2 regions of the Ensifer sp. NPDC090286 genome follow, and region 2 is predicted to be linked to the other one. Evidence: predicted binding sites of a transcription regulator. Region 2 holds the regulator's gene; the other holds the start of a gene.

Region 1 (3,812 bases), 440 kb from region 2:
CTGGGGCGTCGGAAACGCCGAAATCCCGGACCTTCCGGCTGATCACAGCACGCGGAAGGCCGGGCCAATAATTCGCTGATCGATGATCAATCGACGGTGCCGGGTCATGGTGGCCGGTTGTTTAAGGCGTTTTCCGCCTTTTGAAAAGGTCCGCCGCCGCGCGAAGACCGAAATCTTTTATCGGGCGAAGTTGAGCCTGCGGTCGATGTCGCCGAGCGGCGTGACGCCGGAAAGCAGCGCGCGGGCTTCGGCCTCGTCCTGACGGATCTGCGCAACGAGCGGATCGAGGCCATCGAATTTCAGTTCGTCGCGCAGGTGACCAAAGAAGGTCACGGCGCAGACCTCGCCATAGAGATCACCGGAGAAATCGAAGACGAAGGTTTCGAGCAGCGGCTCGCCGTCGCTGTCGACCGTCGGCCGGCGGCCGAAGCTCGCGACGCCGTCGTAGAGCGAGCCGTCGGCGCGACGGAAACGCACGGCATAAATGCCGGATCGAAGCTCCACCTCGGGCGCGAGCCGCATATTGGCGGTGGGAAAACCGAGTTCGCGGCCGAGCTTCTTGCCGCCAATCACCTCGGCTTCGACGAGATAACGGTAGCCGAGCATGCCGGCGGCCTGCGCGACATCGCCCTCGCCGAGCAGCGCGCGGACGTAGCTCGACGAGATGACGGACGCATTTTCATCACGGAAGGCGTCGACCAGCGTCACGCCAAACCCGTTATCGCCGCCCGCCGCCATCAGAAACGCAGGGCCACCCTCGCGACCCTTGCCGAAATGAAAGTCGAACCCGGTCACCACATGCGAGGCATGCAGCCATTCGAGCAGGATGCGATGGATGAAGTCCGACGCCGAAAGCTGCGAGAAGGTACGATCGAAGGGATATTCGATGACGGCGCCGAAGCCCATGCCTTCGAGGATGCGGGCCTTCAACGGCGCCGGCGTCAGCCGGAAGACAGGCGTGTCCGGGCGAAAGACGGTTCGCGGATGCGGCTCGAAGGTGAGCACGAGTGCCGGCACGCCGCGCGACTTCGCCTCTTCCAGCGCCCGATTGAGAACCGACTGGTGGCCACGGTGCACGCCGTCGAAATTGCCGATGGCGACGACACCGCCGCGCAAGTGCTCCGGAAGCGGATCACGGGTCTCGTTGCGATGAAAAACCGTCATCTCCGTCTTCCCGTCAGGCGAGCCGTGGCATCCAATATTTCGGCGAGGCGCCCTCCTTCTTGAGGAAGGCGGCAAGCTTCGCCTCGTCGGTCCGGCTTTCGTTCATGTATTCCTGGGCGTGGATACCGGCGCTGATATAGAGCAGATCCAGGCCCGCATCCTGCGCGCCCTTGACGTCCGTCGGCATGCCGTCACCGACAGCGATGACGCGGGTGAGGTCGATCGGTCCGCGCGCGGCCTTCGCCTCGCCGAGGGCGGCGCGGTAGATCGCGATGTAGGGCTTGCCGGCAATGCGCGCCTCGCCGCCGAGTTCCTCGTAGAGCTTGGCAATCGCGCCGGCGCACGGGATCAGCCGGTGGCCGCGCTCGACGACCAGGTCCGGATTGGCGCAGATGAACGGGATCTTGCGCTTGGCAAGGCCCGTCAGGGTCGCGCGGTAATGCTCGGGCGTTTCGGTCTCGTCGTCATAGAAGCCGGCGCACACGACCGTCTCGGCATCTTCCGAGGACACGATCTGCGTCCCCAGGCCCTCAAGCAGCGGCAGGTCGCGCTCGGCGCCAATGAAGAAGATCTTCTTGTCGGCGGCGGCGATCAGAGCCCGGGTCACGTCGCCCGAGGTGACGATCCGGTCATAGGCTTCGTCGGGCACGCCGAGGCTGCGGATCTGCACCTTCACCATCGGGCTCGGGCGCGGCGAATTGGTGATGAGTACGACGGTCAGCCCGGCGGCACGCGCCTCGGCCAATGCTTCACAGGCGGAGGCGAAAGCCTGCACGCCGTTGTGAAGAACGCCCCAGACGTCGCACAGAACGACATCGTAGCGCTTGGCGATTTCGCGAAAACTGTTGATCCTTGCGGCCATTCTGGCTTCCTGCAAACACGGTTTCCGGCTTGCATGGCAAGGAAGGCAGGAGATTACAAGTCTCGTCTCCCGAAAAAGGCGCCCCTTCCCAAGGATTCCGGCGGTGTCGAGAGCCAGGAAAAAATGCATTGCAGACGCGCCCGCCACGCAGAAGCACTTTGTCGTGGTTATCAACCGTCAAAATCCGGCCGATGCCACGCATCGACGCGATCGCCTAGATTTCGCCAAGAATGAGGCTAGGCTGCCTACGCCCTCGCCTGCTGCGCCCGCCCAAAGCAGCCGCCGCCAGCAAAAAATCTAGGCGCCGATCCTTGACTCACCCCATACCCAAGCTTATCTCGGCATCGCTAGCACTCGATAAACGAGAGTGCTAACACCCATCCATCGGGTCCATCTGCGATCCGTAGTGTCATTTGATCGAGGGATTAGACTAATGGCAAGCACCAACTTCCGCCCGCTGCACGACCGCGTCGTCGTTCGCCGCGTCGAGTCTGAAGAGAAGACCAAGGGCGGGATCATCATTCCGGACACCGCCAAGGAAAAGCCGCAGGAAGGCGAAATCGTCGCCGTCGGTTCGGGCGCCCGTGACGAAAGCGGCAAGGTTGTCGCTCTCGACGTCAAGGCTGGCGACCGCGTTCTGTTCGGCAAGTGGTCGGGCACCGAAGTCAAGATCAACGGCGAAGACCTTCTGATCATGAAGGAAGCCGACATCATGGGCATCATCGGCTGATCCAGCCGTCGTCCACCCTTTTCATGACAACCAATGGGCAATGAGCCCGGGAGTTCTCTAATGGCTGCAAAAGAAATCAAGTTCGGCCGCACCGCGCGCGAAAAGATGCTGCGTGGCGTCGACATCCTCGCTGACGCCGTAAAGGTCACGCTCGGCCCGAAGGGTCGTAACGTCATCATCGACAAGTCCTTCGGCGCTCCGCGCATCACCAAGGACGGCGTATCGGTCGCCAAGGAAATCGAACTCGAAGACAAGTTCGAAAACATGGGCGCCCAGATGGTCCGCGAAGTTGCTTCGAAGACCAACGACATCGCTGGCGACGGCACCACGACTGCAACCGTTCTTGCCCAGGCGATCGTTCGCGAAGGCGCAAAGGCCGTTGCTGCCGGCATGAACCCGATGGACCTGAAGCGCGGTATCGACCTCGCTGTCACCGAAGTCGTCAAGGATCTCCAGGCCAAGGCCAAGAAGATCAACACTTCGGAAGAAGTTGCACAGGTCGGCACGATCTCGGCCAACGGCGAGCGTCAGATCGGCCTCGACATTGCTGAAGCAATGCAGAAGGTCGGCAACGAAGGCGTCATCACGGTTGAAGAAGCCAAGACCGCCGAAACCGAACTCGAAGTCGTCGAAGGCATGCAGTTCGACCGCGGCTACCTGTCGCCCTACTTCGTCACCAACCCGGAAAAGATGGTCGCTGACCTCGACGACGTCTTCGTTCTCCTCCACGAGAAGAAGCTATCGAACCTCCAGGCCATGCTCCCGGTTCTCGAAGCTGTCGTTCAGACCGGCAAGCCGCTCCTGATCATCGCTGAAGACGTAGAAGGCGAAGCTCTTGCAACGCTCGTCGTCAACAAGCTGCGTGGCGGCCTCAAGATCGCTGCCGTCAAGGCTCCGGGCTTCGGCGACCGCCGCAAGGCCATGCTCGAAGACATCGCCATCCTGACGGGCGGCACCGTGATCTCCGAAGACCTCGGCATCAAGCTCGAAAACGTCACGCTCGACATGCTCGGCCGTGCGAAGAAGGTTTCGATCTCCAAGGAAAACACGACGATC
Region 2 (3,812 bases):
CCGATGGAGCGCGGTTTCGAGAAGATCGCCTATTCCTCGGAGATCTACCCGATCGAATACGTGCCGAACTTCCACGAGCTCGAATATGCGGTGCCCGTCGCCCACGGCAAGGAAGCGGTCAAGGCGGTGCGCAAGCTGATGCTGGAAAAGCACCCGACGTGCATCTATCCGATCGAGTATCGCTTCACCGCCGGCGACACCGGCTGGATCAGCCCGTTCTTCGAGCAGGACTCGATCACGCTGTCGGTCTCCGGCGAGCCGGGCACCGACTATTGGGAATACCTGAAGGACGTGGACACGATCCTCAGGCAGTACGGCTCGCGGCCGCACTGGGGCAAGCTGCACTTCCTCGGCGCCGAGGATGTAACGGCACTCTACCCCCGCGCCGGCGACTTCCGGGCGCTGAGGGCCAAGGTCGATCCCGAAGGACGCTTCCTCAACGATCACCTGCAGCAATTGTTCGGGTAAGTCTTGCCCGCAGCTACCGCCGCACGGTGCACCAAACAAAAACGCCGCGCGAAGTTCGCGCGGCGTTTTTGTTGAATTCCGTTTGGCGGGATCAGGCGGCCGGCGTGTCGCCGTTCTCGCCGGCAACGACCTTGGGGCCGCCCTTGGAAACGCCGACCATGGCCGGACGCAGGACGCGGTCGCCGATGGTGTAGCCGGCCTGGACGACCTGCAGCACCGTGTTGTTCGGCACATCCGCATTCGGGATTTCGAACATCGCCTGGTGGAAGTTCGGGTCGAACTTCTGGCCTTCCGGCTCCAGCTTCTTGACGCCGTGGCGCTCGAGCGCCGAAAGCATCGAGCGCTCGGTCATCTCCACGCCTTCGATCAGCGTGTTGAGACCGGCTTCGCCAGCTTCCTTGGCTTCCGCCGGAATGGCGTCGAGCGCGCGGCGCAGGTTGTCGGATACCGCCAACATGTCGCGGGCAAAGCCTGCAACCGAATAGGACTTGGCATCCTTGACGTCGCGTTCGGTGCGACGGCGCAGGTTGTCCATCTCGGCGGCAAGCCGAAGGTACTTGTCGCGCAGCTCGGCGCTCTCGGCCCGGGCGAGTTCCAACGGATCGGGCTCGGCAACGGCTGCTGTCTCGACAGCGTCCGGTGCGGCGTCGAATACCTCGTCGGTGGCCTCGGGTCCGTGCTTGTTCGTATCGTCGGTCATGACGTTCTCCGCAGTGTCGTCTCTATTGTCCTTCGCATTTCCACACCGCAAGCGCGAGCCTGCGTTTCAGCAAAAATGCTCAGGAACTGGATTTGAAGCCGATATCGAGGTTTGGGGCCGAAAAATCAAGGGTTCAATGGCGCACGTGCGCTAAAGGCGCGCTCTTAGCGCGAAAGCCGCGACATCAGCTGCGCGGTATAGTCGACCATCGGAACGATGCGCGAGTAGTTGAGCCGCGTCGGACCGATGACACCGACGGCACCAACGATGCGGTCCTCGCCATCGCGATAGGGTGCAACGATCAGCGAGGAGCCGGACAGCGAGAACAGCTTGTTTTCCGAGCCGATGAAGATCCGCACACCCGGGCCGCTTTCGGCAAGATCGAGCAGCTCGATCATGCTGTCCTTCTTTTCCAGATCGTCGAACAGCATTCTGAGCCGGTCGATATCCTCTGCGCCTTCGAGCCCTTCGAGCAGGTTGGCACGGCCGCGCACGATCAGGCGCGCCGGCTTCTCGTCGCCCTCGTTGCCCGACCAGATGGCGAGGCCGCGCTCGACCAGATCCTGCGACAGCGCGTCGAGTTCGCCGCGCACCGTCAGCTTCACCCTTTCGAGCTGGGTGCGCACCTCGGCGATCGTCTGTCCGGCGAGATGGGCGTTGAGGAAGTTTGCGGCTTCCGTAAGCTGCGAGCTGGTGACGCCTGCCGGCAGCTCGATGATGCGGTTTTCCACCTGGTCATGTTCGCCGACGAGCACGGCCAGCGCCTTGGTCGGCGCCAGGCGGATGAACTCGACATGCTTCAGCACCGGATCGGCCTTGGCGGTGATGACAAGACCCGCGCCGCGCGACATGCCGGACAGCATCTGGCTCGCTTCGGTCAAAAGCGCATCGACCGGCTGGGTATGGTCGTCGCGCCGGACATGCCGGTCGATCGAGGCGCGGTCTTCAGGTGAGAGATTGCCGACCTGCATGAAGGCGTCGACGAAGAAGCGCAGGCCCGTCTGGGTCGGCAGGCGACCGGCGCTCACATGCGGCGAATAGATGAGGCCGAGGTCTTCGAGGTCGCTCATCACGTTGCGCACGGAGGCGGGCGACAGTGCCATCGGCAAAAGCCGCGACAGATTGCGCGAGCCGAGCGGCTCGCCGCTCGTCAGATAGGTCTCCACGATGCGACGGAAAATTTCGCCCGAGCGCTCGTCGAGCGCCGCGGCGATTTCCTTTGCTCCGGGATTGCGCAGTACCATGTCACTCCACATATGCAGGCACATCCTGCCGTGGCCGGAATATAGTGTCCCGGCGGCCCGTTGGCAAAAGGGAAAAAACGGTCGATTGCCCGGCTTTCCACCGGCTCCCTTTGCCCGCGTCATGTTCTGCAGCACTGCGCGTCCTCGGGCGCGCCAAAGGTCGCTGCAGCACCTTAAACTGCTGCACAATTTTGTCCCTAAATCGATTTCGATTTAGGGAATTATGCAGTAGAAGGCTCACGAGATACGATAGGAGTTGACGATGCGGCCATCCGGCAGAAAAACCGATCAAATGCGCAAGGTTTCTTTCGAGCGCAATTTTTCCAAGCATGCGGAAGGCTCGTGTCTGGTGCGGTTCGGCGATACGCATGTGCTGTGCACCGCCAGCCTTGAGGAAAAGGTTCCGGCCTGGCTGCGCAATGGCGGCAAGGGCTGGGTGACGGCGGAGTACGGCATGCTGCCGCGCGCCACCGGCGAGCGCATGCGGCGCGAGGCGGCAAGCGGCAAGCAGAGCGGCCGCACCCAGGAAATCCAGCGGCTGATCGGCCGGTCGCTGCGTGCCGTCGTCGATCTGCCGGCGCTCGGCGAACGCCAGATCTCGATCGACTGCGACGTCATCCAGGCCGATGGCGGCACACGCACGGCCTCGATCACCGGCGCCTGGATCGCGCTGCACGACTGCCTGAAGTGGATGGAAGCCCGCAACATGGTCAAGGTCGAGAAGGTCCTGAAGGATCATGTCGCCGCCATCTCTTGCGGCATCTTCGCCAACCAGTCGGTGATCGATCTCGACTACCTCGAAGATTCCGCTGCCGAGACCGACGCCAACTTCGTCATGACCGGCTCGGGCGGCATCGTCGAGATCCAGGGCACGGCGGAAGGCAAGCCGTTCTCGGAAGAGGAATTCGCAAGCCTGATGGGCCTTGCCAAGAACGGCATTGCCGAACTGGTGGCGCTGCAGAAGCAGGCAATCGCCGGCTGAGGAAGGAACGTCAGGATGGCCCCGGCGCTGGAAGGCATTCTCGAGACCGCGCTCTACGCAGCCGATCTCGATGCCGCCGAGGCCTTCTATGGCGGCATTCTTGGCCTCGGAAAGATCACCCGCGCCGGTAATCGTCACGTCTTCTATCGCTGCGGACCGGGCGTGCTGTTGATCTTCAATCCGGCCGAAACGGTGAAACCGCCAGCGCCGGACGCCGCCCTGCCGGTGCCTCCGCACGGGACGACCGGCCGGGGGCATATGTGCTTTCGGGTGCCGGCCGAGGCGCTCGACGCCTGGAGAGCAAAACTGGAGTCGGCAGGCGTCGCGATCGAAAGCGATCTTCGCTGGCCGAACGGGGCGCGGTCCTTCTATTTCCGCGACCCGGCCGGCAACAGCCTTGAATGTGCGGAACCGGGCC

Evidence for each region. Region 2 encodes HrcA, which represses chaperone genes, less so after heat shock. Its sites were predicted from a motif close to GTTAGCACTCNCNNNNNGNGAGTGCTAAC; they were not measured.
Region 1: the regulator HrcA is predicted to act here: its motif matches at 2,373-2,401, upstream of groES (co-chaperone GroES).

The regions. Positions count from the first base shown of each region.
Region 1 covers NZ_JBIVYF010000003.1:339,518-343,329, forward strand. The annotation lists gene ACIQUG_RS16875 (bifunctional riboflavin kinase/FAD synthetase) at 178-1,164, opposite strand; gene ACIQUG_RS16880 (TIGR01459 family HAD-type hydrolase) at 1,178-2,026, opposite strand; gene groES (co-chaperone GroES) at 2,460-2,756, shown strand; gene groL (chaperonin GroEL) at 2,817-3,812, shown strand, end outside.
Region 2 covers NZ_JBIVYF010000003.1:779,002-782,813, forward strand. The annotation lists gene ACIQUG_RS18920 (D-arabinono-1,4-lactone oxidase) at 1-468, shown strand, start outside; gene grpE (nucleotide exchange factor GrpE) at 560-1,168, opposite strand; gene hrcA (heat-inducible transcriptional repressor HrcA) at 1,333-2,412, opposite strand; gene rph (ribonuclease PH) at 2,675-3,394, shown strand; gene ACIQUG_RS18940 (VOC family protein) at 3,410-3,812, shown strand, end outside.